2 regions of the Weizmannia sp. FSL K6-3076 genome follow, and region 2 is predicted to be linked to the other one. Evidence: predicted binding sites of a transcription regulator. Region 2 holds the regulator's gene; the other holds the start of a gene.
What was found. The regulator Rex, encoded in region 2, represses fermentation and respiration genes when NADH is low (regulators of the CRP and FNR family bind a similar motif). The targets are predictions, from matches to a motif close to TTGTGAAATATTTCACAA.
Positions count from the first base shown of each region.

Region 1 (15,092 bases), 1.6 Mb from region 2:
CTTGCCGCCCATACGCATTCCATCGGGACATCGATTCTCGGGGATCCGGGCAAATCGGCATCATTTTCATGGGATGGCACCTTCCAATATGTGATCGCGTATTTTCAGGCTGTTTGGAAAGCGGCCGTGCTCGGCATTTTGCTCGGTTCGCTCGTGCAAGTGCTCCTGCCTTCTGCATGGCTGCTTAAAGTGCTCGGCAAAACGTCATTTGGAAGTACGGTCATTGCCGGAGCGAGCGCCATTCCCGGCATGATGTGCACATGCTGCGCTGCACCGATTGCAGTCGGGCTGCGCAAAAAACAAGTGTCCACACCTGCGGCACTCGCCTTTTGGATTGGCAACCCGATGCTGAACCCGGCAACGCTGATTTTCATGGCTTTTGTATTATCATGGAAGTTTACCCTTCTCCGCATCGTGGCAGGAATCATCATGACGTTCGGGGTCAGCTGGCTGGCGGGCAAGATCGTAAAAAACGAACAACCGGTGGATATCCGCCAGTTCGAGCCGGATGCCGGAGAAAACAACGGGTCCTTTTTCTTAAGATGGGGAAAGGCCGCCGGAAATATGATCCTTTATCTTGTTCCGGCTTATTTGCTTTCGGTTGTTGTGTTGAGCGTGGCCCGTTTCTGGTTGTTTCCGGCATTCGGCCAGCATGCCGGAAACAGCATTACGGCGGTGATCCTGCTTGCTCTTGCCGGCATGCTGTTCGTTATTCCGACAGCGGCTGAAATTCCGATTGTCCAGACGATGATGGCTTTCGGGCTCGGGACAGGCCCGGCCAGCGCACTGCTTGTGACGCTTCCGGCAATCAGCCTTCCTTCCTTGATCATGGTTGGCCGGTCGTTTTCAAAACAAACCCTTCTGTTTGTTGCCGCCTCCTGTGTTGTGATCGGGATTGTGGCAGGATTATGCGGAATGTTTTTTTAACCAAACGATTGCCCGGAACATATGAACAAAACGGCGCGGCTCAAATAGCTGCGCCGTTTTGTATTCATTCCCTGGTTTGCCCGCTCCCGTAAATCCAATATTTTGTGGACGTTAAAGCATCCAGCCCCATTGGACCACGGGCATGCAGTTTCTGGGTGCTGATGCCGATTTCCGCCCCGTATCCGAACTCAAAACCGTCTGTAAAGCGGGTGGACGCATTATGGTACACACAGGCGGCATCCACCATGAACATGAAATGTTCCGCCCGGGCCCCGTCTTCTGTTACAATCGCCTCTGAATGTTTTGTGCCGTAACGGTTGATGTGCCGGATCGCTTCATCTGTATCTTCCACCGTTTTGACGCTGATTTTAAGCGCGAGATATTCGCAATACCAGTCCTCTTCCGCCGCCTCTTTTGCAGCCGGAAAAATTTTTCGCACCGGCTCGTCTCCGTAAATTTCCACCCCTTTTTCGGCCAGTGCGCTAAGCAGCTTTTCACCGTGCTGGGCGAGCCAATGCGCATGGATTAAAAGCGTTTCGATAGCATTGCAGACGGATGGGCGCTGTGTTTTTGCATTGACTGCGATCCGCACGGCCATTTCCGGCTGTGCTGTTTCGTCAATATATAAATGGCAATTGCCCGCCCCGGTTTCAATCACCGGTACAGAAGCTTCGCGGACAACAGTATCAATCAGCTTTTTCCCGCCTCTCGGGATTAAGACATCAAGATAATCACGAAGGTGGAACATTTCTGTTGCCGCCTCCCTGCCTGTATCTTCGATGAGCTGGACGGCATCTTCAGGAAAGCCTGTCTCCGCCAATGCGCGGTGAATGGAAGTGACGAGCGCCTGATTTGAGCAGATGGAAGACGAGCTTCCCCTTAAAATGACCGCATTGCCCGTTTTGATCGCAAGCGTGGCAGCATCGGCCGTAACATTCGGGCGCGCTTCGTAAATCATGCCGATGACACCGACCGGCACTTTCTTTTTGAGGATGAGCAATCCGTTTTCTTTCTTGATTTCCTCGACCGTTTCCCCGACCGGATCTCTTAATTTCACAAGCAGCCGGACCGCTTCTGACATATCATGGATCCGCTTCTCGTTCAGCATCATCCTGTCGAGTATATTTTCCGGAAGGCCTGCCCGACTCCCCCGGCTGAGGTCTTTTTTGTTTTCGGAAATGATCGTTTCCCGGTCCTCAAGCAAAACACGGGCAATCGCCAAAAGCGCTTTGTTTTTTTCTTCCGTTGTTTTTTTGGCGAGCACCATGCTAATATTCTTCGCTTTTTTTCCCTTTTCTGCGGCTTCAGACATTTAACCCAGCCCCTTTCTGTTTAAAGGCACCCAATGATCGCGGTGAATGACTTCTTCTGCTGCCCGCCCGCTAGGCCTCATAAGCACGCGCAACAGCTCTTCTGCATCATAAAGCACTTCCCCTTTTCCAAGCAGCCCTTTTGCGCCGTAGACGTCCACGACATCGCCTTTTTGGAATGTGCCGGAAATTTTTTGAATGCCTGCCGGAAGCAGGCTGCTCCCTTTTTGCAGCAAAGCCTGTTCCGCGCCGCGGTCAATGTATATTTTTCCGGCACTTTCCGAAAACAGCGCGATCCATTGTTTCCGGCTCTTTACAGCTGGGCGGGTGGCTCCGATATACGTGCCGTCCCCTTTTCCTTCGAGTATCCTGACGAGTTTATCGCACCCTTTTCCTTTTCCAATAAACACCCGGACGCCGAGGGAGACAGCTGTATTTGCGGCTTTTAACTTTGACAACATGCCGCCTGTTCCCGCTTTCGACCCGGCGCCTCCAGCCATTTTCATCATCTCGGGCGTAATATGATCGATAAAATCAATGCGCTGCGCACAACGGTCGTATTTTGGATTCGTGCTGTACAGCCCATTTACATCCGTTAAAATGATGAGGCATCCGGCGTGGACAAGCCCGCTGACAAGCGCTGACAGCATATCATTATCGCCGAAAGTCAGTTCTGAGACCGACACGGAATCATTCTCATTGATAACTGGGATGACGCCGCGGCGCAAAAGCTCTGTTATCGTTGAATAAGCGTTATGGTACCGGTCTTTTGTGGAAAAATCTTTCCGGGTCAACAAAATTTGCGCCGGTATTAAGCCGTAAGCACCGAGCGCTTCCCTGTAACGCTGGATGAGCACACTCTGGCCGATAGCAGCAGCAGCCTGCTTCCCTTTTAACGTGACGGGCCGCGCCGGGTAACCGAGCAGCCGGAACCCGCACGCGACGGCGCCGGATGAAACGACGACCACCTCATGCCCGGCTTTGTGCAATGCGACAAGGGCGCCGATATGATCGGCAAACTTCTGTTCATCGATTTCACCGGCGTCATTTGTTAAAGAACTGCTTCCGATTTTTACGACGACTCTGTTTTTCTCCATGGCTTTTCTCTCCTTCTAAAAAAGGTGAAACAAAAAGGCCTTTCCGTCCCTGTAAAAAGGACGAAAAGGCCTTGCTTTTCGCGGTACCACCTTTTTTGGGCGACATTTGCGCCCCGCTCTTTTTTGATAACGCAAAACTTTGCGCCCGGTTTTCCGGGACTCGGAAGGCAGGTTCGGCAGGCCGCCTGCTGCTGCACCTTTCAGCCTGTGGGTGCCGCTCTCTTATGCAAGGGTGATCCGCCTACTATTCCTTCGTTCACGTTCAGTATTTTTAATTATCTTACAACAGCAGTCGCAGAAATGCAAGCAAAATATTTTGCTATGCATAACCCAGGCAGCCGGGACAGAAAATAAGCTTACATGCGGATTTCCCCCGAAAATGGAAAGCAAATTACTTTCTATACGGTGAAAATTTGATATACTAGTCATGTATGAGGTTTCATCACCTTTCTTTGTGAATCTTGGTACGTAATTATGGGAGGAAATTCACAATTAGGAGGGGGGAATCAGGGAACCCGTATATTTTTTTGCATCTACATATGTGTGGGAATTCCATCAGAAAAGGAGAAATAGAAGATGGCAGAAACTTCAGCTCAAAAAGGCAATCCTGAAGAAAAACCGGAAGTAACCCCGGAAACGGCAGTCGTACAGAAAGATTTGCTGGATCAATTATTGGATCCGGAAATCCAGCAATCTTTGACGGTGTTGGTTGAAAGCCTGCCGAAAATGGCCGAACTGGTCACCATGTTAAACAAAGCCTATGATTTTGCGCAATCCATTATGACAGATAAAGTGCTGGTCAATGATTTTAAAGGCGGATTTCTAGGCTTTCTGGATCCCGTTGCCGAAAAAGCAAAGGGGCTTGCCCAAACTGCGATTGAAGCAAAAGACCGTGCCGAGACGTCCACAGACACAATCGGATTGTTCGGCCTGTTGAGGTTGCTGAAAGATCCGCAAGCCCAGAAGCTGTTCCGTTTCCTGCAGTCTTATCTTGCAGTCGCGGAAGAACGCAGCAAACAGCAGTAAGGTGAATGAGAACTAATGAAAACGGGGGATCCATATGAGTAAAAAAATTGTCATTTTAGGGGCCGGTTATGGCGGCCTGTTATCTGCGTTATCAGCGCGTGAATATTTGTCAAAAGACGATGCAGCGATCACGGTCGTAAACCGTGTGCCGGACCATCAAATTATTACGGAATTGCACCGTCTGGCGGCGGGCGGCGTTTCTGAAAAACGGGTGTCGCTTCCGCTCAGAAAACTGTTTAAAGGTAAAGATGTCGACGTTCAGGTGGATGAAGTCACAAAAATCTCGCCTGATTCGAAAGAAGTATCGCTCGGAAGCGGCTTTAAGCTGAATTACGATGTGCTCGTTGTCGCACTCGGCAGCGAAACAGCTTTCTTCGGCATTCCGGGCCTTGAAGAAAACAGCTTTCTGTTAAAATCAGTGGACGATGCGAAACGCATTCATGCCCATATCGAGTCCTGCCTTGCGCAGTATGTCAAAACGAAAAACAAAGCGGATGCCACATTTGTTGTCGGCGGTGGCGGCCTGACCGGGATTGAACTGGTTGGCGAGCTGGCGGACAAGGTGCCGGCATGGTCGAAAAAATTTGCGATCGACCCTTCTGAAATCTCGCTTATTTGTGTCGAAGCGGCGCCTTCCATTTTGCCGAACTTCGCGCCAAATCTAATTGAGCGGGCAACGAAGAGCCTGGAAGCGCGTGGTGTGCAATTTTTGACAGGCATCCCTGTTACGAAATTCCAGGATAATGTCGTGGAATTAAAAGACGGCCAGAAAATCGAAACAAAAACGCTTGTCTGGACGGGCGGCGTGCAAGGAAACCGTGTCGTTGCAAATTCCGGGATTGAAGTAAACCGCGGGCGTGCAACGGTAAACGCCTTTTTGCAATCCACTTCCCACCCGGATGTGTTTGTTGCAGGCGACAGCGCGGTTGTCTTCCCGTCAGAAGGCGCACGCCCTTATCCGCCAACAGCACAAATGTCATGGCAAATGGGCGAATTGATCGGCTATAATCTTTATGCTTATTTAAAAGGCGGAAAAATGCAGACGTTCCAGCCGGTCAACTCCGGTACGCTTGCAAGCCTCGGCAGAAAAGATGCCATTGCATTTATCGGGGAAAACCAAACGCAATTAAAAGGCTTCCCTGCTTCCGCTATGAAAGAAGCAAGCAATATTCGTTACCTGGCCCATATTAACGGGTTATTCTCACTTGTATATTAAGGAAAAAGGCGCATCCAAACGCGGATGCGCCTTTTTTAAGCCCCTTTTTCCCCGGCAAAACCTAAGTTGCAGGCCGCGCTTTTTTTCGTGCAAATTGGCCGCAACCGGCTCTATACCTGCACGAAAAAAAGCCCGGCATCACCGGGCAGCTTTACAAACCACTTTCGCTTCTTTTTTTCTTTTTGTCCATATATTCCAAATACGCCTCATCGTGGGTAAGCCATGCTTGGAACTGGCGCTTTACAAATTTTTCCGCTTCTTCAAAGGCAGAAAAAGAAGGAGACTGCTTTAAGCCTCTTGCTTCGATCGCCCAGCCTTTTTGAGGGTCTTTATAAATAAAGATTGGTTCCCCGCTGCGGTTTTGGTATAAACATCCCGCTTCCTGCCCTTTGATATTGGACTGGTTATGGGCAAAATCGCGTTTCAGCGGTTCTGTTTTAAACGTTTCGACGACAAACTGCCGGAACGCCTCTTCCGTCAGCACGGCCCCCGATGCTTTTTTGTGCCCGCCCCCGTCGTATTTTTTGGCAATTTCCGATACGTCAATATGGTCATGAATCGTCCTGAAACTGATCCGTTTCTTTCCGACCATGCAAATGGCGATATAATCGAGATGCGGGTATTCTTTTGCAACGGCATTCCCCAATTCGGAATGATGCGACTCGGCATGAATAACGCCTGCATAATAACCGTCAATCACAGCCTGGTAGACTTCCCGCTTTTTTCCATTTATATATCTTTCGATTTTTTTCTCTTCCAGATCGAGGATCTTTTCTTCCAAATCATCAAATGAAAACGTTTCACTGCCGCTAAGTTTATGTAGCAAAATCTCTTCAAACTCTTCGATCGGATACAGATAGAAAAGATCATTTAATTTTTTGGCCTGCATATTCCCGTTGCGTTCCCATTCCCATGTATCCATTTGCCGGACAAGTTCGACAAACGCGTCAACAGCACCTGTCGGGTTGATTTTTCCTTCCGCTTGCAGATACCGATAAAACAAAGAAGTGGCGCTTGCCTGTTTGCCGTCTTCCTCCACCTGGACAGAAGCCCATTCATGCTCATTTAAGTGAAGCGCGCTTTTATGGTGGTCAATCAGTTTCACTTTTCCGCCCTGTGCGGCATAGGCATCAAGGAGCTCCGCATTTTTTTCGTTGACCGATAAATCGGTAATCCATAACATGTCTTCTTTATGTTCTTTTTTCAAAAAAGCTTCAACCTGGGGATTTAAACCGGACACGGAATTATACTGGATTTCAATGTCTTTTCCGAATGCAAGCCTGGCAAGAATCCCACAGCCAAGCCCGTCCAGGTCATTATGGGTTAATAAACGATACATCAATCTTCCTCCGAAATTAAAATTTCTGTATGGTCTCCCATACGGATGTTTTTCACAAAATAATATTCTTTGCCTCCGCCCGGTTCTTGGTATATACCTTGCTGCCGTCCCCGATGACAACAAGATCGCAAATGCCGAGAAAAAGCCCGTGTTCAACAACACCTGTGTAACCATCAAGCCAGGCTCCAAACGCGCCGATATCAGGCGATTTGAGCTTTATATCCACGATATAGTGGCCGCCGTCTGTTACATACGGCCGGCCTTCTTTCATCCGGAGGACAGGGTTTAATCCTTCCCGCTCAAACGTTTTCATCAAATGCTTGTATCCGAACGGGACCACTTCCACCGGCAGCGGAAAAGCGCCAAGTTGTTGAACCATTTTCCGGGAATCCACCACCCAGATATTTCTTTTTGATGCCTTTGCCACCAGCTTTTCAAACAACAACGCCCCGCCGCCGCCTTTAATGCCATTTAAGGAAGGGTCCACTTCATCGGCCCCGTCAATGGTCACATCCATTTGTGCCGTGTCGTTCAAGTCTGCTATCGGAATGCCGCATTCGCGCGCAAGTTTTTCTGTCGCACGCGAGGTGGGCACACCGGTGATGTGCAGGCCGCTTTGCACCCGTTCCCCTAATTTTTTTATCGTGTAATAAACAGTTGAGCCGGTCCCAAGCCCGACAATCATTCCATCTTCTACGAGTTCCGCTGCTTTCTCCCCGGCCATCTTTTTCCCGTCCATACCTCTGCACCTGCCTTTACTTTGATTTTATAACAGTCTTAAAGAATTATAAAGGAAAGCGCAAACAGCCATGAAATGAAAATAAAAAAATCGCTCTGCCTTTCAAGGTTTAAACGCAACACGCACACACACGGGCCATTTTTGGATAATATAACCGGACATGCCGGGCCTTATACAAGCATACATTCACGGGCGGCCGCTTTTTGCGCTTTTTCGGGCAATCCAACAACTTTGAAGCTCGTTTTCCGTCAGGCTTTTTGTTCACCGGATTACAATAGCTTGGCTGCCCATCTGCTTCCACGCTTTCTCAAATGCTTCACGGCCAAGCTGCTTATTTTTTGTTCCATACGGGTCATTCACATAAATATGGCCTGCATCATACCCCGTGATGACTACACTGTGCTCGCTGTATGTGATGTTAATGCTTCCCCGGGGCGTGTCCCATGTTTTGAAATCAGAAACCGGCTGAAACCGGGCTGTCGTAATCACCCAGACAGCATGCCCTTCCTCAACATTTTCCAGGATTTTTGAAAAAGGCTGTCCCGTTAAATCCGCCGCTCTTTTGCCGGCATATTTTTTGGCCAGTTCAAAAACAGGGCCGTGGTACACGCCATACCCGGGACCATCCTCCATGTTCCCGACAAAACCTGCGTTCGGATTGCCGTGCTGCCCGTTTTTATAGGTAAACGGCACATACTTGATTTCTTCCGCCAATTGATTCTTGGTCACATGAAAACCGTTATCGACAAGCAGCATCGCGAGGCTTGTCACTTCACAGCCGTTATAAAGGCGGGGCGCATCCATTTGCCTGATAATCGGCACATCGAGCAGTTTTTTGGCAGCAGCGTTATTTTGCGCGGATTTTTGGGCCGATTCTTTATGGGTCAGATACTCATTTAAGGCGAGCAACATGACGATCAATACGATTGCTGCAAAAATGAGCCTGGATGATTTCATCTGTGCTACTCCCCTTTCGGTTATGGCGAAAGCATTCACCGTCTTTCCGTTCTTTCCTGTATGCACTTTAACCCCTGCCGGCCGGGGAAGCGCACGGGAAACTGTCTGTCCCGCTTTTAAGCCGGCCACGGGAAGCCGCCATTCCTGCAGAGAAACCAGTCTTGAATTATTATATGGATAAATTGGAAAGAACTCAACTCCGCGTAAGAGCAATCCAAAATGAACATCAAAGGACTGCTGTTATGTAATCTCACGTGCCGATGAAAAATACGTATATTTTTGTCAGGTTTTCTTACACAAAGATGGTCTAAACGGCTTTTTTGGTATATATTAATAAAAACACCTTACAAAGGGAGGATGCACCGGTGGCAACGAATGAATCATACTTGGAAAAGAAAGTCATCTCGATCGGAACGGTATGTGAATTAACCGGCTTAAGTGAAAGAAGAATCCGCTACTATGAAGAAAGGAAATTGATTTTCCCGGAACGGACAAACAGAGGGATCCGGAAATATTCATTTACCGATGTTGAACGCCTGATGGACATCGCCAATAAACGTGAAGAAGGCATCCAGACTGCGGAAATCCGCAAAGAATATATGAAAGAGAAAAAATACAATGAACGCACGATGCGCGAACAAGTCATCCGCGGCCAGCTGAATGCTTATTTCCGCACAAGAGAATAATGCATCAAACGGCAGCCGGGCAGGCTGCCGTTTGCGCAAGCTGTTTATTCATACACGCTCCGGATATCCGTGTTTGCAGGAAGGGCGAACGGATTGTCCTTGTTAATATGGTCATAGAACATAATCCCGTTCAAGTGGTCCATCTCATGCTGAAAAACAATCGCGGGATAGCCCTTTAATTTAATGAGCACTTCATTCCCGTCCAAATCGTATGCCTTTACTTTAATCCGTTCATAACGCGGCACAAAACCATCCACTTTCCGGTCAACCGACAGGCAGCCTTCCCCTTGCGGAAGGTAGATCATCGATATCGAATGGCTGACCAGTTTTGGATTAAAAACCGTGTACGCCTTTTCACCGTCTTCATCCGCAATATAAACGGCAAACATCCTTTTATTAAGGCCGATCTGATTTGCGGACAATCCAACGCCTGCACGCAAATTGCATTTGCCGGCAATCTCCGGATCCTGGCTGTTTTTTAAAAACTGGAGCATGCAGCGCAGTTCCGCTTTGTCTTCTTCAGTTGGCGGCATGTTCACTTCATCCAGCACTTTTCTTAAAATCGGATCGCCTTCCCTGACGATATCATCCATTGTAATCATATAATCATCATTATATTTGCTCATAGATTGAACCCTCATCTGCCTTTTTCCTGAAATTCTATTTACCCGGCACGGGACGGCCCCGGAACCGGCTGCCATTATACCTGTTTGGACATTGTTAATCTTACCATACCGCAGCAAAAAAATCTAAACAGACGGAACGCCGGACACGGTTTCCGCCAATGCGAACCCCCTGCCTATCATAAACCGGGCACACCTTTTAAAGGGCGGCCCGGTATTTTCAGCTTTTTGCCGTTTTGGCCCGAGATGGAGCGTCCGGCGCACAACAGCTTGCTGTATTGCAGTGGTTTTTCAATGCACAGGAAGCGCACTGCCCTTCCCTGCTTTTTTTGATAAAACGGATCAGCGTAAATGCCGCATAAGCAAAAATCACAACACCGAGCAAAATACTAAATAACATCGGAACATTCCCCCGTTTTAAAAAGCGATGAACCGCCCAATATTGTAAATCAGAAAAGCGATCAAGTAAGCAATCACAAGTGCATAAGCGATCGAAAAAAGCGTCACTTTCCCCGAACCGGTTTCTTTATGGATAATGGCCACGGTCGAAAGGCATGGAATGTATAAAAGAATGAATACCATGAAACTATAGGCCGAAAGCGGTGTAAAAGCATGGGAAATCACACCTGCCAGAGATGCGCCGTCTGGAACAAAATAGAGGACGTTCATCGTCGAAACGACCACTTCTTTTGCCATAAAACCGGTCAGAAGGGCAGCCGCGGCCTGCCATGTTCCAAAACCGAGCGGCTTGAAGACAGGCGCAATCCATCCGCATAGGATCGCCATAAAACTTTTATCGACAGGCACATTGAATCCGCCCGGCCCCGCATTCGAAATGAGCCAAATGGCTACCGTGCCACCGAAAATCAAAGTCCCTGCTTTCCGGACGAAACCTTTCCCTTTATCCCATGTGCTTCTGTACAAACTCCGCGCATTCGGCACGCGGTACGGCGGCAGTTCAATGACAAAAACAGAACCTTCCGTTTTTACCACCATTGAAAATACTTTGGCAAGCAAAAGCGCAACGACAATGCCGAGCACATACAGCGACAGGACAATGAGTGCCTGATGGTGGCGGAAAAAAGCCGCGACAAACAAACTGTAGACCGAAAGCCGCGCAGAACAGGACATCAATGGGGTCAAAAGCGTCGTTAACAGCCGCTCTTTCGGCTGTTCAATCGTCCTTGCTGCCATGACGCCGGGCACATTGCAGCCGAAGCCGATAATAAGCGGAATAAACGCTTTTCCGTTCAAGCCGACTGATTCCATCACCCTGTCCATGACCATCGCTACCCGTGCCATATATCCGGAATCTTCAATCACCGAGATAAAGAAAAACAAAACAAAAATTTGCGGCACAAAAACGAGAACGCCGCCAACTCCGGCCACAATCCCGTTTAACACAAGATCACGGATAAACGGTGTTGCCCCCGCTTCTTTCAACCCTGCTTCAATCCAGGCGGTCAGCGGGCCTGAAAAAAACTTGTCAAGCCAATCCGATAAAGGGGTGCCGAGCCAGTTGAATGTAATGCAAAATACCAAATACATCATCACAAGAAAGATCGGCACGCCAAGGTATTTATTCGTGACGACGGCATCTATTTTCTCCGTCAGCGTTTTCTTTTCTGCCGCCGTTTTTTCAACAGCGGTTTCCATTAGCCTGTCAATAAATTGCTGCCGCTTTTTAAACATTTCCTGCTTAATGGAAGTATGCGGGTTGGCGGCACGGAGCCTGCGCTCCACACCCGCGCAAAAATCTTCGAGTTCCGGCTTTACATTCATAAACGCCGGAATTTGGCGAATCACTTCATTGCCTTCCAAAAACTGGAGCGCCAGCCATCGTTTGTTCAATGACCGGAAATCCGGCAGCCGGTCCATGAGATAGGTCGCCGCATGCTCCAATTCATCGCCGTAATCAATACGGAAATCGGGCACAACCGCCTTTTCTTGCATCTGCTCCGATATGGCCTTGCATCCTTTTCCTGTCCTTGCAATAATCGGCACGACTGGAATGCCGAGGGCTTCTGCAAGTGAACGATCGTTCACTTTCATGCCGCGCGATTTTGCAACATCTATCATATTCAGCCCGATCAAAACCGGCTTTCCGTACTCCATCAATTGGATGGTCAAATGCAGGTTCCGTGCAAGCTGGGAAGCGTCGACGATATTCAAAACGGATGTGAAGTCTTCCTCAATTAAGAATCTCGATGCCACCGCTTCATCTTTAGAAAGCGGGTTCAAGGCATAAATACCGGGCAAATCAATCAGCACCCCGGCATTTTCCTTCAGCTGGCCCACCTTTTTTTCAACGGTGACACCTGTCCAGTTTCCAACATATTCATATGATCCGGTAAGCTCATTAAAGAGTGATGTTTTTCCCGTATTGGGGTTTCCAAATAAAGCGACCTGCATTATAAACACTCCACTTGGATCCGCATTGCTTCTTTTTTGCGGATGCCGATGCACTGCCCGCTGACTTCAAGCATGCAAGGCCCGCCGAAAGGCAATCCGCATTTATAACAAACTTCCCGGCCTTCAAGCACACCCAAATCAAGAAGGCGCCTTTGAATACTTTGATCAATGCTTGATAAATCTGTAATAATCCCTTTGCTTCCGGGTTTCAGTTCGGTCAAGACCATGGTATGCCCCTCCCAGAGATAGAGAAATAGCGTCTGTTCATTGATAATGATTATCATTCTATATTCCTATCATACCGCATTTCATTGTGAGCGTCTATCTTATTTTCAGGAAACAAGGGAAACTTTCACATATTTATGTGAAATTATTCACATAAATATGCATTGACAGCCGGCTTGTCCGCCACAACATGCAAAAAGCGGGCCCCTTAAAGGAGTCCCGCTTTTTGCGGCAAATGCACGCCGCTTTTTTCAATGCGGCGGACAGCTTCCATAAGCCTTTCTTCATCCTGTACAAGCGCGATTCTGACATATCCTTCGCCGTGGGGACCAAAGGCGTTGCCAGGCGTAACCACAACGCCGGCTTTGTCCATCAGTTCATATGTAAAAGCGAGGGACTTTTTGCCTTCCGGGATTTTGGCCCACAAAAACATCGTAGCATCAGACGGGCGGATTTCCCAGCCGATCCGCGATAATCCGGAAACAAACAAATCCCTTCTTTTCTCATACAGTGCAGCATTGTGGCGCGCGAATTCCTTGCCGTTTGCCAAAGCAGCGGCAGCCGCCCTTTGGACCGGTTCAAAAATGCCGTAATCCATATGCGATTTCATTTGGGCAAACAGCCGGATCACTTCCCGGTTCCCTGCCAGAAAACCGATCCGTGCCCCCGCCAGGTTAAAGCTTTTCGATAAGGAATTAAATTCAACCCCCACATCTTTTGCCCCGTCAACAGACAGGAAACTGATCGGCTTTTTCCCGTTAAAGACGAGTTCACAATAGGCAAAATCGTGGACGACGACGAGATCATATTGTTTTGCAAACCGGACGGCTTCTTCAAAAAACTTTTTCTCAGCAAGCACCGGGATTGGGTTGCCCGGAAAATTCAGCATCATCATTTTCGCTTTTTTTGCGATCTCTTCCGGGATTTTTGACAAATCCGGCATAAATCCGTTCTCTTCCAGAAGTGGCATCGGATAAGGTACGGCTTCCGCCAGTTTTACCCCTGATTCATAGGCTGTATAACCGGGATCCGGAACGAGAATGATATCGCCGGGGTTACAAAAGACGAGTGGAAGATGGATAATGCCATCCTGGGAACCCGCAAGCTGAATGATTTCGTGTTCAGGATCCAGTTTCACTCCGAACTGTTCGTAATACCGGGCCGCCGCCTCGTAGAAAGCTCCGATCCCGGAAATTGTATACCCGTATTGGCGTGGGTCAGCTGCATTTCGGGCCATTTCTTCCATTACAAAAGCAGGCGGTGCCTGATCCGGACTCCCGATGCTTAAGTCAATCATCCGGTTGCCTTCTTCTATTTTTTTCTTTTTGTACGCCAAAAGCTCATTGAATATCAACGTCGGTAACTGGTTCATGCGTCTTGCAGTGTCAACCAAAAGCTTTTCCTCCCAATTTCCCGGTCCTAGGGCTTTGTGTGCCTGTTCCAGGATGCATTAGCATAAGATTAAAAGGTTTATAATGATTTATTGTACCACACTTTCCGGCATCCTGGGAGCTGTTATCATACAGTTATAGTTGGAAGCGAAGGATCCGGCCTGATTAAAAGCCTGACGATTGCGTAAGAAGCCCGTTTCTTATGCTTTTGATTCCGTAGCCACGTTTGCATCCGCTTGTTCAATCCGGTTTGCGGAGTTGTTTTTCCGCCATCTGAAGCTGTGCCGCCACTTGTGCATGTCCTGTTCCCCCGGCGCTGTTCCGCATTTTTACAACATGAACCGGTTTCAGCACTTCAAAAATATCGGCCTCAAAAAGCGGGCTGAACGACTGGTATTCATCCAGTGTCAGGTCAAGCAAATACTTGCCGTGCTGAATGCCATAAAGGACAATCTGCCCGATCACCGCATGCGCCTCACGGAACGGCAGCCCTTTTTTTGCCAAATAATCGGCAATATCGGTTGCATTCGCGTAATCGTTCGAGACAGCCCGGAACATCTTCTCCCGGTTCACTTTCATCGTTTCAATCATCGGCGCAAGCAGCTTAAGCGCCCCTTGAAGCGTATCAGCCGTATCAAAAATGCCTTCTTTATCTTCCTGCATGTCTTTATTATAGGCAAGCGGCAACCCTTTCAGGACGGTCAACAGCCCGATGAGGTTCCCGAACACCCTTCCCGTTTTCCCGCGCAAAAGTTCGGGGACATCGGGATTTTTCTTTTGTGGCATAATGCTTGACCCCGTGCAAAAAGAATCATCCAGCTCGATAAACTGGAATTCCTGGCTCGACCACAGCACCAGTTCTTCCGACAAACGGGAAATATGCGTCATCAATATAGCGGCATTTGCCAAAAATTCAAGCACAAAGTCGCGGTCGCTGACAGCATCCAGGCTGTTCGGATAAATGCGGGAAAATCCGAGCAGTTCGCGCGTCCGTTCCCTGTCAATCGGAAAAGTCGTCCCGGCAAGCGCCCCGGCACCGAGCGGCAGCCAGTCCGTCCGCTTTAAGCTGTCTGAAAATCTCTCTTTATCACGTTCCAGCATCCAAAAATAAGCGAGAAGATGGTGGGCAAACAACACCGGCTGC
Region 1 covers NZ_JBBOWU010000001.1:1,655,488-1,670,579, forward strand. Annotated here, with positions in the region: gene NSS95_RS07675 (permease) at 1-927, shown strand, start outside; gene NSS95_RS07680 (glutamate-5-semialdehyde dehydrogenase) at 992-2,239, opposite strand; gene proB (glutamate 5-kinase) at 2,240-3,334, opposite strand; gene NSS95_RS07690 (DUF1641 domain-containing protein) at 3,911-4,360, shown strand; gene NSS95_RS07695 (NAD(P)/FAD-dependent oxidoreductase) at 4,395-5,576, shown strand; gene NSS95_RS07700 (DHH family phosphoesterase) at 5,728-6,915, opposite strand; gene rpiA (ribose-5-phosphate isomerase RpiA) at 6,968-7,654, opposite strand; gene NSS95_RS07710 (C39 family peptidase) at 7,916-8,611, opposite strand; gene NSS95_RS07715 (MerR family transcriptional regulator) at 8,977-9,297, shown strand; gene def (peptide deformylase) at 9,342-9,923, opposite strand; gene NSS95_RS07725 (FeoB-associated Cys-rich membrane protein) at 10,141-10,320, opposite strand; gene feoB (ferrous iron transport protein B) at 10,338-12,332, opposite strand; gene NSS95_RS07735 (FeoA family protein) at 12,332-12,559, opposite strand; gene NSS95_RS07740 (LL-diaminopimelate aminotransferase) at 12,766-13,950, opposite strand; gene argH (argininosuccinate lyase) at 14,189-15,092, opposite strand, start outside.
Region 1: NSS95_RS07690 (DUF1641 domain-containing protein) is a predicted target of Rex. The motif match lies at 3,809-3,826, and genes of this name have one in related genera.

Region 2 (15,092 bases):
GTGCTCCCGGAGTACCGAGGCCGGAAACTGGGAGAGACGCTGTTAAAAAATGTGATGGCTTACGCCGCATTGAACCATGCCAAAACGCTCAGCCTGGAGGTACGCGTCAGCAATATGATTGCGCGCTCCTTATACAGGAAGCTCGGATTTCGGGAAGGCGGCATCCGGAAAGGCTATTACACGGATAATTATGAAGACGCAATTGTGATGTGGGTGAATTTATAAATGGAAAAAGATTTGTTGGTATTAGGCATAGAAACGAGCTGCGATGAAACGGCTGCAGCTGTCATTAAAAACGGGACGGAAATTGTTTCCAATGTGGTCGCTTCCCAGATTGAAAGCCACAAACGGTTCGGCGGGGTGGTGCCAGAGCTTGCATCCCGCCACCATGTCGAGCAAATTACCATTGTCATTGAGGAAGCGATGCAGCAGGCAGACGCGGCTTTTAAAGACCTGGATGCGATCGCCGTGACAGAAGGGCCCGGGCTTGTGGGCGCGTTGCTTGTTGGCGTCAATGCCGCAAAGGCGCTCAGTTTCGCGCATCAGATTCCACTTGTCGGTGTCCATCATATTGCCGGCCATATTTATGCGAACCGGATCGGGCATGAAATGAAGTTTCCGCTGCTTGCGCTTGTCGTTTCAGGCGGTCATACGGAGCTTGTGCTGATGAAGGGCCATGCCGAGTTTGAAGTAATCGGCGAAACGAGAGATGATGCGGCAGGGGAAGCTTATGACAAAGTAGCACGAACGTTGAACCTTCCTTATCCGGGCGGTCCGCAGATTGACCGGCTTGCCCATGAAGGAAAGCCAAATGTTGATTTGCCGCGATCCTGGCTGGAAGGGACTTATGATTTCAGTTTCAGCGGGCTCAAATCAGCCGTCATTAACACCCTCCATAATGCCGCGCAGCGCGGGGAAAGCATCCGGCCTGAAGATATGGCCGCAAGCTTCCAGCAAAGTGTGATTGATGTATTGGTCGGTAAAACCGTGGAGGCGGTAAAAGCGTTTGGCGTCAAAGAAGTGCTGGTCGCCGGCGGTGTTGCCGCGAACAAAGGATTGCGCGCTGCCCTTTCAGAAGCATTCCGGGATCTCCCTGAAGTGGCGTTGCGCATCCCGCCGATCCAGTTATGCACAGACAATGCGGCGATGATTGCCGCATGCGGGACGGTGCTTTTTGAAAAGGGAAAAAGAAGCTCCCTTGACTTAAATGCTTATCCCGGGCTGGACATTGAAAACTTTTAAACAGGGTTGTGAAAAACCGGTGTATGGGAATCGTCCATACACCGGTTTTTTTGGAGATATGCAGGGGAATTGTGCACAATCTGTGGAAAAGTTGTTGATAAATGATTGGACTTGTGTAAAACTTTTAAAATTTTTCCGGACAGGTTGTGGGTATTGTGGATAAATCTGTTGATAATTGTGGATTTTGTGGAAAAACGTTTTGGAAAGCAAGAAATCAATATACCGCCTGTGCATAAATCTGTGCATGGCGCGAGATGCCAAAATAAAAACCTGTGCAGAAAATTTCCACACAGGTCCAAACATTACTCCGCCAGTTCTGCCCATTCTTCCATCAGCGCGTCCAGCTCCAATTTCCGTTGCTCCAGTTCTTCTGTCAGCTCGCGGATTTTAATATGGTCCTGAAAGATTTCCGGGTCGGCCATTTTTTCTTCCCGGTCATGAATTTCTGTTTCCAACGTTTCAATTCTTGTTTCAATTTCTTCAATCCTCCGCTTTTTTTGCCGCTCGCGTTTTTTTGCTTCTTTATCCTGCCGGTAGTTGTTTTTCGCCGGCTGTTCCGCTTTAACCTTTTCTTGTTTCGTGTTTTCCAGGCGTGCAATTTCCAGCATTTCTTCTTTTTTTTGCACATAATAATCATAGTCGCCGAGAAATTCACGGGTTCCCTCCGGCGAGAGCTCCACCACTTTTGTGGCAATCCGGTTAATGAAATAGCGGTCGTGGGAAATGAACAAAATCGTTCCCGGGTAATCGATGAGCGCATTTTCCAGTACTTCTTTACTGTCCAAATCAAGGTGGTTTGTCGGTTCATCTAAAATTAGAAAGTTCGCCTTTTCCAGCATCAATTTGGCGAGGGCAAGCCGGGCTTTTTCGCCGCCGCTTAAGGATGAGACGGTTTTTAAAACGTCATCGCCGGAAAAAAGAAAATTCCCGAGTGCCGTGCGGATTTCTTTTTCTGTTTTCAGCGGGTATGTATCCCATAATTCCCGGAGGACCGTTTTATTGGAAGATAAGTCGGCCAGTTCTTGATCGTAATAGCCGGTCATAACGTTGGAGCCATATTCGATCGTGCCGGATATCAGCGGGATTCTCCGGATAATCGATTTCAAAAGCGTTGACTTGCCGATGCCGTTCGGGCCGACAAGGGCAACACTGTCTTGTTTTTTGACTGAAAGATGGATGTTTTTGGCAACCGGCTCCCCGTCGTAGCCGATGGCAGCATCCCGGACATGAAGGACTTCGTTCCCGCTTTGTTTGGCAATTTCAAACGAAAACCGGGCAGATTTTTCATCGCCAAGCGGCTTGTCCATCAATTCCATTTTTTCCAGTTGTTTCCTCCTACTTTGCGCCCGCTTTGTCGTGGTGGCACGGGCAATGTTTTTTTGGATGAATGCCTGCAATTTCGCAACTTCTTCCTGCTGCTTTTCATATTGTTTGACCTCTCGCTCGTACTGGGCGGCCTTTTGTTCCAGATACCGGCTGTAGTTGCCGTGGTATTTTTTAATGGAATGCCTTGAAATTTCGTAGACCTGGTTGACGACTTTATCCAGAAAATAACGGTCATGGGACACGATCAGAATGGCGCCTTCATAGCCTTGTAAATATTGCTCCAGCCAGGTGAGCGTTTCGATATCGAGATGGTTTGTCGGCTCATCCAAAATGAGGATGTCCGGCTTTGTGAGCAGCAATTTCGCCAATGCAAGGCGTGTTTTTTGCCCGCCGCTTAATGTCCGGATCGGGGTGTTGTAGTCGTACTGGTCAAAACGGAAGCCATGCAGAACGGACCGGATATCCGCTTCGATCTGATATCCGCCTTCATCTTTAAAACGTGTCTGCAAAGTATCATAAGCATGCAGCACTTTTTCATACTCCGCCGGGCGGTTATAAATCTTAGGGTCGGCCATTTTTTGTTCGTATTCGCGAAGCTGTTTTTCCATATCCAGCAAATTTTTAAAAACCGACATCATTTCGTCCCAAATGGACAGATCCGATTCGAGTCCGGTATTTTGGGCGAGATAACCGATTTCGACACCATTCGGCATAATGATGGAACCTTCATCATAAGAAAGCTGGCCGGCGATGATTTTCAGGAGGGTCGATTTGCCGGCCCCGTTTCTCCCGACCAAGGCAATCCGGTCTTTTGTTTGAATTTCTAATTTTATATCCGATAAAATAAGTTCAGCGCCATAATATTTTGTGACTTGTTGAACTTGCAGCAACATCATCTTTATGTTCACCTCTATACCATTGTAAGTGTACAGGAAGGCGAACTGCAACTCAACCGGCGTGATCGGAATTTGTCAAAAAACTTTTCACATAAATTCGTAGTATGTGTAAAATTTTACTCGAAGGGGCAAATGAGTGGAAAAAAATGGGAAGACGCTCTATCATCTAATTGTACACTTCAAGATGAACATCTAGAGAGAGAGGTCTTCCCATGGATATTATATCAATAATTGCTGGATTATTAAAGGATACAAAGAGTCTTATCGAATTTGAAGAACAGCTTAAACTTCTGATGCAGAAGGCTTTTACACAATGGGTTGGGGAAATATTTGAAGAGTTAGATAAAACAATTAAACAGGAGAAGTTAGAGGAGGGCTGGGTGTACTGCCGGAGTGATAACAGAAACATTCAGTTTCTATTTGGAAGTGTGACCTTTAAACGCTCATTAATGCATGACAAGAGAGGAAATTCCCATTATCCTCTGGATGAATGGTTAGGGCTGGTACCACACCAACGATACAGCCCGTTAGTGGAATTAAAGGTGGCAGAGTTGGCAAGTGAGAACACCTATCGGGAAGTAGCTGATATTTTAAAAGAGTGGACAGCAGTGAGTCTTAGTCACACAACTGTAGGGAACATGGTAAAACACGTAGGGAAAACTCAGGCGGAAGCCGATAAGGCACTTGTAGAAGAGCTAGAAATAGCTGTTTCCCTGCCTGAGGGGAAGAAGGTAGACTACCTGTTTTCTGAAGCAGATGGTGTATTCGTTCGGGGACTAAAAAAGAAACAGAGTATGGAAGTCCACCACGCCATTCTCTATGAGGGATGGGAAACCAATGGTAAAAGGGTCTCCCTGCGTCAGCCCACAGTCATCATGACAACGGAAGCCATCCAGACATTTTGGGATGAAGTCCAAGCCACAGCTGCCAACACCTACTCCCTCGAAAAAACGCATGTCATTACAAACAGTGATGGAGGTGCGGGATACACAGCTGAACGGTTTCAAACAGCTTTCTCACAGTCGGAATTTCCGGTGCTCAACCAGCTGGATACCTACCACGTTGCACAAGCCATCATAAGGACATTTGGGGGCGGAAAGAGCGAGATCAAGGAGCAAATTAGAAAAGCGATTAGAACGCATGACCTGGACCAATTCACGTTATATTTGGATACGCACGAAAGCACCTTGACGGATAAAAAGGCTCTCAAGAAAATCAAGGAATTCCGTTCGTATATCTTGAAAAACTGGGACCGCATTTTTGACTGGAGAGACAGGGTGAAAAACGTGCCGGAAGGTGCGAGAGGCCTAGGAGCGATGGAATCGAATCAAAGGCATATCTCCTTCAGGATGAAAAAAAGGGGCATGCATTGGAGTGAACTTGGCGCAGAAGCCATGGTGAAAATCAAACAAGGCATACTCAATGGGACATTGAGAGAAGCCTATCTGAAACACCGTTCAAGAAGCGAGAGAAAGCAACGGAACTTGAAACAATCCATCAGGATGTCTCAACTACTCAAGCAGCCTGTACGCCCGTCAGTGGGCGTAAAGCACGGATCAGTTGCCCTGCATTCAAGCAGTTCATCGGCAATGGGACATTTAAGCAAAATATTAGAGCTTTCGTTTTAAGCCTGGCTCAGTGGGGACTGATCGTTGAGGCGCGCGAAATTTACGAGACTCCTGCGGGAAAAGCGAGCCAGGAGAGACCCCGCAGCGAGGTACGAGCGAGGAGGCTCGCCGGCCGCCCGCGGAAAGCGAGTGAATTTCGCGCGCCTCAACATCCCCGTTATCCATCTTTATACGGAAATATTACATCTTTTCCGAAAATTACACCGAGCAAGTAAAGCACGGTAGCCGAAAGTGTACAAAAAGAGTGTCTTGGAATACCCGATATTTAAACCTTGTCGAGAAAAACTTGACACATACAATTCGTAAAAACCCATGAAAAAAATGCTTACTTGTGATATATTTAACATAGTTGGAGAGAGAAAAAGACGCATGCAGGCATTTTTTTAAAACATATTTTTTCTTTGCTCAGATAGGAGTAATATTATAATGAAGAATGGCAGCGCTGCCATTCTGGAATGGACGCACGATTGGAACCAACAGCACAAAAAACTTAAGCTTTCAACTTGGGGGATTTCACATGAAGGATGAATCAGTAAAAATACCGCAAGCCACTGCAAAACGGCTTCCATTATATTACCGGTACCTGAGAAATTTATATACACTTGGCAAGCAAAGGGTATCCTCGGCGGAACTGAGTGAAGCGGTGAAAGTCGACTCCGCTACGATACGCAGGGATTTTTCCTACTTCGGGGCACTTGGAAAAAAAGGTTATGGTTATAATGTAAAATATTTATTGTCTTTTTTCGGCAAGACGCTGAACCAGGATGAGATCACAGATGTAGCGCTGGTTGGCGTTGGGAACCTCGGTACAGCCCTTTTGAATTACAATTTTTCGAAGAATAACAGCGCACGGATTGTGATGGCATTTGACAATGACCCCGGGAAGGTGGGGAGCCATGTTGGCAATGTGCCTGTTTACAGCATGGACGAATTAAGAGAACGGCTTTGCGCGGAAGATGTGACGGTTGTGATTTTGACGGTCCCCGCTTCCAGTGCCCAGGCAGTGACAGACGAGCTTGCCAGTACAAATGTAAAAGGCGTTTTAAACTTTACACCTGCCCGGCTGAACGTGCCGCCGGATATCCGCGTCCATCATATTGACCTGGCCGTGGAACTACAGGCACTGATCTATTTTTTAAAACATTATTCAAATGATGAAGAAAATTTGAAAGAAACAAAAGAGCCGGTTGCGAAGCCATAGCCAAAAAGCTTTTTTTCCGTTATCATAGTGGGTACAGGGGGTGGCCCGATTGAAAACGGAATGCAGGCGCAAATGGCAATGGCCGGATTTGGCTGTGGCGTGCAAAGGGAAAAGGGCGGATTCAACGCCGGCACTTAAAGGGGAACGGCGATGAATACGAAAAAAATGCCGGTTACCGGACACATCCAGGAATTGAGAAAGCGGTTAATTACCGTTCTCATTTTCTTTCTGTTTGCCCTGGTTGTTGGCTTTTTTACCGCAAAACCTGTTATACGTTATTTGCAGCATGCCAAAAATGCCGGCATGTTCACGATGAATGCCTTCAGGGTAACCGATCCTATTAAGGTTTTTATGGAAGTTTCGGTTGTGATCGCATGCCTATTGACCCTGCCGGTGATTTTGTACCAGCTTTGGGCGTTTATAAGCCCGGGGCTGTATGAGAAAGAAAAGAAACTGACATTAAGTTACATTCCTGTTTCCATCTTGCTTTTTATAGCCGGCGTTTCTTTTTCCTATTTCGTGCTTTGTCCGCTGATGGTGAAGTTTATGATGGGCTTGTCAAATGAAATGGGCATTCGTGCGGTGATCGGGATCCGGGAGTATATTCAGTTTCTGCTAGAGATCACGCTTCCGTTTGGCTTTGTGTTCCAAATGCCGGTCGTGGTCCTGTTTCTGACCCGGCTTGGCATCATTACGCCGAGACTGTTGAAAAAGGTAAGAAAATATGCGTATCTTGCTTTGATTGCAGCTGCCGGCATCATCACCCCGCCGGACGTGTTTTCGCAGCTGATTACCTTTGTTCCACTCGTTTTGCTGTATGAAGCAAGCACACTGATTTCGAAAATGGCGTACCGCAATGCCAAAAAAGCGGCAAAAGAAATGCCAATGGATGAACAGACGATTGCTTCTGAATAAGAAAGCCGTTTTCCGGACGGAGCCGGAAAACGGCTTTTATTTTTTCACTGAGTTTTTCAGCTTGAAATGGAGAAAGATCAGCCTGATGCCGGAACCCAGATCCAATGTTGCAATCAACAGCAGTAAATAAGAAAAAAAGCCCCAGCCGCCCACTTGTACCTGCTGAATGGCAAAATAAGTGAACAAAGCCCCGAGCAGGCAGTTTACAATCCCTGAAAAAAGTGGTCTCATCATAGAAGTCCTCCAATTGAGCTGTAAATTTCATGTACGGATGTCTGCAGAACGGACGGGTGCAAAAGCAGCCTCACGACCACAATCGTGTTCATGGAAACATGCGCAAACATGGAAACGGTGATCCGGTTTGTTTTCTCGTATAAATAAGCGAGCGTCAGCCCTAAAAGGGAATATAAAAACAAGTGGCTCGGTTCGGTATGCGCGAGTCCGAAAATAACCGAGCTGACAATACCGGATAAAAGGAATGAAAAGCGCCTGCGCAGCGTGCCGAAAATGATTTTCCGAAAAACGATTTCCTCGAGAATCGGCCCTGCGATCGAGCTGATGAGGATGACGAGCGGAAATCTTTCAATCAGCGCCATGATTTGCTGCGTATTGTTGGAGGCAGCCGGGGCACCGAATAATGATTCAATGATCGCGGCTGCAGTCTGGGCAAAGAAACAAAGAAAGACGCCGCCTATTGCCCATATGGCGGATGGCGCGGCCGGAAGCGGTTCAGTCCGGTCTGTTTCTTTCTTTGCGGCTTTTCTTAAAAAGTACAGGACGATGATCAGCCCGATGATAAAGCTGATGACGGTCCAAAGCGGGGGCGTCAATGTCCGCATGCTGTCTGCCGGTTCGTGGAAAACGTTCACCCCGGCATAGTAGAGCAACGGATACCCGACGGCGCCGGACAGCAGCATAAGGATGTACGTCACGAGAATATACACATACTCTTTTTTCACGCGTTCTTTTCCTTTCTTGCCAGTTCAAAGTTTAAAGGATCGCAAATTCGTCCAATATGTTCATTGTACTATTGAACCGGGCGGGGTTCAAATGCCGTGCGCAGAGCCAGCCTTTTCAGTTGCATATCCGGATGGTGATCAAGCATACTTATAAAAGGGCAAGCGGCTGAAATGGAGGCGCGCAACCGGCATCCTTTGACGGGGCTCTTTAAAGGATGCAGGGCCCGAAAAAAATAAAAAAAGTTGGATGAGAGACTTGCAAAAAAGCAAGGAATTATTTATTATAATAAATGTGTTAGCACTCAACTTATGCGAGTGCTAATAATGGACAAAATTTTACATAATACGAATTAAGGAGGTTGTTTCACGTGTTAAAACCACTGGGTGATCGCGTTGTCATTGAATTAGTTGAATCGGAAGAAAAAACAGCAAGCGGTATTGTCCTGCCTGACACGGCAAAAGAAAAGCCACAGGAAGGCAAAGTTGTGGCTGTCGGTTCCGGGCGTACCCTTGATAACGGTGAACGTGTTGCCATCGATGTAGCAGTAGGCGACCGCATCATCTTCTCGAAATATGCCGGCACTGAAGTGAAATATGACGGAAAAGAATACTTAATCCTTCGTGAAAGCGATATTCTGGCGGTTGTGGAATAAGCCTGGCTTGTTGAAACATAGAAATAACGATATGACATGAGGAGGTTTTATAAATGGCAAAAGAAATTAAATTCGGCGAAGAAGCCCGCCGCGGTATGCTTCGTGGTGTGGATAAACTGGCAGATGCTGTAAAAGTGACATTGGGCCCGAAAGGACGTAACGTCGTTCTGGAAAAGAAATTCGGTTCTCCGCTGATCACAAATGACGGTGTCACGATCGCAAAAGAAATTGAACTCGAAGACGCGTTTGAAAACATGGGTGCCAAACTTGTCTCCGAAGTGGCCAGCAAAACGAACGATGTAGCTGGTGACGGTACAACCACTGCAACTGTTCTGGCACAGGCAATGATCCGTGAAGGCCTGAAAAACGTAACAGCAGGTGCAAACCCGGTTGGCATCCGCAAAGGGATTGAAAAAGCAGTTGCGGCTGCTGTCGAAGAATTAAAAGCCATTTCGAAACCAATCGAAGGCAAAGCTTCCATCGCCCAAGTTGCTGCAATTTCCTCTGCTGACGAAGAAGTCGGCGAATTGATCGCTGAAGCAATGGAACGCGTGGGCAACGATGGCGTTATTACCATTGAAGAATCAAAAGGCTTCTCAACGGAATTGGACGTTGTGGAAGGAATGCAGTTCGACCGTGGCTATGCATCGCCTTACATGGTAACGGATTCCGACAAAATGGAAGCTGTTCTGGATAACCCTTACATCTTAATTACAGACAAGAAGATTTCCAATATCCAGGAAATCCTGCCTGTTCTGGAACAAGTTGTCCAACAAGGCAAACCGTTGTTGCTGATTGCGGAAGATGTTGAAGGGGAAGCTCTTGCAACACTCGTTGTCAACAAACTGCGCGGCACATTCAATGCCGTTGCGGTAAAAGCGCCTGGCTTCGGTGACCGCCGCAAAGCGATGCTCGAAGATATTGCAACCCTGACAGGCGGCGAAGTGATCACAGAAGAACTCGGCCTTGATTTGAAATCTGCAACCATTGACCAACTCGGCCGTGCCGGAAAAGTGGTTGTTACAAAAGAAACAACGACAATCGTTGAAGGGGCAGGCGACTCTGCTGCAATTTCCGCACGTGTAAACCAAATCCGCATGCAATTGGAAGAAACGACTTCCGAATTTGACCGTGAAAAATTACAAGAACGCCTTGCAAAACTGGCCGGCGGCGTAGCGGTCATCAAAGTCGGTGCTGCGACAGAAACCGAATTAAAAGAACGCAAACTGCGCATTGAAGATGCTTTGAACTCTACGCGCGCTGCTGTTGAAGAAGGCATTGTAGCTGGTGGTGGCACGGCGCTGATCAATGTCATCAAGAAAGTTGCTTCCATTCAAGCAGAAGGCGATGTTCAAACAGGCATCAATATCGTTGCACGCGCTTTAGAAGAACCTGTACGCCAAATCGCGGAAAATGCCGGCCTTGAAGGTTCAGTCATTGTCGAACGCCTGAAAAAAGAAGATGTCGGCATTGGTTACAATGCCGCCAATGGAGAATGGGTCAACATGATTGAAGCGGGTATCGTGGACCCGACGAAAGTAACCCGTTCCGCACTTCAAAATGCTGCATCTGTTGCTGCAATGCTGCTTACAACAGAAGCAGTTGTTGCCGACAAACCTGAACCGCCGGCACCTGCAGGCGGCGGCGCCCCTGACATGGGCATGGGCGGCATGATGTAATAAGCGCCTGAAAATGCTGGGATAACGGCTTTTACAGACGTTCAAAACTGTACCATTCCATGTTTCGGTTCATGTTTTAGATCGTTACATTTTTAATGAGGCTCCCGGGAAGTGACCGGGAGCCTCTTTTTTCTGTTTCTCATACACGCTTTGTGTATGCTTACAAATGAACAGGGGTGTTGAAATGGCAAAAGCCGAAAAGAAGGGAAGCGGCATGAGTCCTGTACGGGGTGATTGCGAAATGAAGGGAAGCGTATAAACCGTAAGTAAGATGGTTGCAAAATAGAGGGAAGTGTTTGAGAAAAGTGATTGCGGAATGAAGGCTATGCCCATAAGCCGCTAATGATGGCGGGTGAGGCAAGCGGCAAACGTAAGCGTGGTGGGCGCGAAATGAAGGGCCTGAACAGGTGACAGAAAGAAGGCAAGCCGGTTTTTTTAGGGATGCCGGCCCGGTTATTCCGCGTGTTCACGGAATACCCAGAGCCTTGTGCCAAGAAAATTGACAGCCATCCCTGCCAGTGTGGCAATGATCTTCGCGTATAAAAGCGGCCAGCCCCACTGCTCGTGAAAGAGGAAAAGCAGAAGGGAAGTCAGCGCATAGACAATTAAATTGACGGCGATAAACCGTGAAGCTTCAGCCCATGTTGCTTTTTTTCTTACTTGAAACGTCCAAAACCGGTTCAGCAAATAGCTGTTTGCCATGCCGGCCGTATAAGAACATGCCTGTGCAACCAGATAAGGCACATGGACGGAGGTGAGCAGAAAAAATACGAGAAAATCAACAAGCGTATTTCCGGCGCCGACAATGCAAAACTTAAGAAAAGCGGCATATTGTTTGAGCATGGGTCCAGCAAACCTTTCGTAAGTTGTGTTTTCAAGTTTTCATTGTATCACTGTTTTGGCTTAAGACGAAAGAAGATTTCTCGTTTTTATATAAATTCGTTTCAATGGTATAGCGCGGGCGCCTTTTGACTTCTTTAAAAATTTTGCCGATGTATTCCCCGATCAGCCCCACCGCCATCAACTCTAGGCCGCCAAGGAGCCAAATAGAGATGATCAGGGAAGCCCAACCGGAGACGGTATGGCCGGCAAGCTCCTCTATAAGGGCATAAAGGCCGACAAACGCACTTAAAATAAACGTGACAAACCCGAGGGCCGTCACAAAGCGGACCGGGGTTATGCTGAAAGACGTAATGCCATCCAGGGCAAAAGCGAGCATTTTCTTTAACGGATATTTTGATTCCCCGGCCATCCGCTCTTTTCGGTCATAATACACTTTCGTAGAAGGAAACCCGAGCAAAGGGATAATCCCGCGCAAAAACAGATTTGCTTCTTTATATTTTAAAAGTTCCTCCAATGTTCTCTTGCTCATCAGCCGGAAATCAGCATGGTTCGGCACCAGCTGAATCCCCATTTTTCCCATCAGCCAGTAGAACCCTTGCGCACTTGTCCGTTTAAACCAAGTGTCCGTTTCCCGGCTGTCGCGGACGCCGTATACAATATCGTAGCCTTGCCAATATTTTTCCATAAAATCCCGAATCGCCCGGATATCGTCCTGCAAATCGGCATCAATGGAGATGACGCAGTCGGAATGCTCACTGGCGACCGTAAGCCCTGCAAGCAGCGCATTCTGGTGCCCGGCATTGCGCGACAGTTTAATGCCTTTTACAAACGGATGGCGGGCCGAAGCGGATTCAATGATCTGCCAGGTTTTGTCGCGGCTCCCGTCATCGACAAACAAGAGCGTGCTGTCTTTTGCAATCAGTTTGGACTGGATCAGAGATTCGAGCACCTCTGACAGCTGCTTCATCGTTTCATGCAATACGGCTTCTTCATTATAACAAGGAACAACAATCGTTAATTTCGGATATTGACTCATTCTACAGCATCTCCTTTACCAGCATGATGCTTACTTTACTTCGTATAAATAAATGGTCCACGCCGAGTCGGCATTGCGGAAAGTTTTTAAAAACCGCAAATGCTCTTCTTCTGCGTTTTGGATCGGGACAGCCGAGAAAATATACCGCCCGCCAAGCTTTTCAAACGCTTTTGTATCGATGGCAAGATGATGGATTTTGACGCCGCTGTTTTTCCGGAATTCATAATGCTTGCCCAGTTCGCTGACAAAAATATAACAGCGGTTCCCCCACTGGTCAAAATACGTTTTTAATTGCGGGCTTTTCTCCAGTTCCCCGGCAATGATTTTTCGGAATTTCCTTTTATAAGACAACGGATAATAATTATTGTAAGAATCTAAGGTGTAGAAACCGTTGTACTGGGCAATGGCCGGATGGATCCCGATGCTGGCGACGCGGTAAGCGCTTTTCGGTTTGCCGATATAGCGGCCGATTTCGTGAAACTGGCCCGTCGCGTAAAACTGGTTGAACGAAGGTTTCCCGGCAACACGATAATAAATTTCAGGATTAAACGCAAACAGGACAACCACCTGGGCGATGAGGCAAAATTTTACGAATGCCTTCCACTTTCTGCCGCGTTTCCAAAGAAACCATGCCCCCACTGCAAACATCGTATAAATGATAAGCGGCCGCAAAAAATGAAACCGTGCAAAGTTAAACGTATTCAGCAGGCTGATCTTTTCTTTTAACGGTTCCCATGCCTTGTTGAACCAGAAAGCATACCAGAGCGATAAAACGGCATTCAGCATAAAAAGCTGCACATACCGTTTTTCCTTTTTCCATGCTTTTGTTTTATAAATCAGCCACATGGCGATAAAAGAGAACGGCAGAATGACAAACGTGTGCACGGTCATATCATGTGTATGCCCGAACACATAATTTTTTAGCGCAAGCCGGAGCGTGTGCCAAAAGCCGAGTTTCGAGCTAACAAAATCATTCCGGCTTGTCGGCTCATGGGAAAAGACAAGGGAATACACAAGCCGGTATTCAATCCCTAAATACAGCACCAGCATCCAGCCGATTGCAAAAAAGAACGGCCAGTTGCGCTCCCGTTTCACAAGCACATCCCGTATCCACAAAAGTCCCATCGCCGCCAGAAAAAAGAAGAACCCGAGCACAAAGCTGGAGTAAAAAGGCAAAAGGGTCAGCGCCAGCCACTCTTTCCATGTGGCCTGCCGGTTCCTGATGTTTAAAAAAGCCCAAAGCGCAAGCGGCATCCCCAATGTGCTTAACATGCCGGACGGCCAAAACGGGGTGATCGCAAAAGCAAGAGAAACCCATACCCTGATGAAGTAACCGTCCTGCCCTTGCACGAAATGCCGTTTCAGTAACAGGTACATTCCTAAAAAAGCAAAGACTCTTGTAATCGTCTGGCTAAATGTATAAGCGATGACCGGAGGGAACAGGGCGTAAAGCCACTGGATTCCGCTGAATTCCGTCCCGAACGCATTTCGCGGCAACCCGTTCATGATTTGCGGAATCGTTGCATTCAGAGGGCCAAACAGTTCTCCGCTGCGGTCGAGCACCCGGTACCAGGCGATATTCGAATCCAGGTTGTCGTGGACCCGGATATGCATATTGCCGCCAAGAATAAACATTGGCGAAAGGTAGACGGCCAGCATCCATACGGCCAGCCATAAAGCATTTTTTTCATGATTACTGATTTTCATTCCGGTCTGACACCATCCCGTTTCTATTTTTGGATGTATGGTCCCTTCTCTCCATAAGCACGTTTGAATAGACGCGGGCAACCAGGGAAAAGTTCACACAAAAAAATACAGGCAAAAATGATGCGGGGTTTAAATCACCGGCCCGTTATTAATGATATAATAAAACCAGCATAAATTGGCTTTGAAATGCCAGGATGAAGGGAAGAAGCTGCCATGATCATAAAAGATGTGCAAGTGCATTACCGGAACATTCCGCTGCTCGTTCCGTTTAAAACAGCATTGCGGCAAGCCAATGAAATTGACAGCATTGAAGTGGAAATCACACTGGACAATGGCATAAAAGGTACAGGGGCAGCTGCGCCAACTGTTGTCATTACAGGCGATTCAACCGAAAGCATCATGTCTGTTGCGGCAGGGCCTATCAAGGAGGCGCTCTCCGGGCATGATTTGCGTGATTTCCAGGAAGCCCTGAAAAAAGTGCAGCGGTGCTGTACGGGCAACACAAGTGCAAAAGCTGCTGCCGACATTGCCCTTTACGATGCATACAGCAAATGGTTAAACATTCCACTGTATGCCTATCTTGGCGGGCAGAAAAATCTCCGGACTTCCATGACAATCGGAGTGGATACGCCCGAAAAAATGGCATGGGATGCGGAAAAAAGCGTGGAGGCCGGGTTTCATCTGTTGAAAATCAAGGTCGGCACATATCCGGAAATCGATCTCGAACGGATTGAAGCGGTCCGGCGCGCTGTTTCGCCTGATGTCAAACTGCGCCTTGATGCCAATCAGGCGTGGGAACCGAAGCAAGCGGTGCAAATTTTACAAGAGCTGGAAAAAAAGGATTTCGGGATTGAGTTTGTCGAACAGCCGGTACGTGCCGATGATTGGGAAGGGTTAAAGTTTGTAACGGAAAGAACAAAGCTGCCGGTCATGGCAGATGAAAGCCTGTTTTCGGCAAAAGACGCGCTGAAATTGATCGCGGGCCGATTTGCCGATCTTATCAATAT
Region 2 covers NZ_JBBOWU010000001.1:3,231,182-3,246,273, reverse strand. Annotated here, with positions in the region: gene rimI (ribosomal protein S18-alanine N-acetyltransferase) at 1-225, shown strand, start outside; gene tsaD (tRNA (adenosine(37)-N6)-threonylcarbamoyltransferase complex transferase subunit TsaD) at 226-1,242, shown strand; gene NSS95_RS15335 (ABC-F family ATP-binding cassette domain-containing protein) at 1,545-3,464, opposite strand; gene NSS95_RS15330 (ISLre2-like element ISBco6 family transposase) at 3,677-5,092, shown strand; gene NSS95_RS15325 (redox-sensing transcriptional repressor Rex) at 5,610-6,293, shown strand; gene tatC (twin-arginine translocase subunit TatC) at 6,444-7,208, shown strand; gene NSS95_RS15315 (YdiK family protein) at 7,245-7,442, opposite strand; gene NSS95_RS15310 (CPBP family intramembrane glutamic endopeptidase) at 7,439-8,167, opposite strand; gene groES (co-chaperone GroES) at 8,536-8,820, shown strand; gene groL (chaperonin GroEL) at 8,874-10,499, shown strand; gene NSS95_RS15295 (GtrA family protein) at 10,953-11,342, opposite strand; gene NSS95_RS15290 (glycosyltransferase family 2 protein) at 11,374-12,378, opposite strand; gene NSS95_RS15285 (DUF6044 family protein) at 12,409-14,085, opposite strand; gene NSS95_RS15280 (dipeptide epimerase) at 14,299-15,092, shown strand, end outside.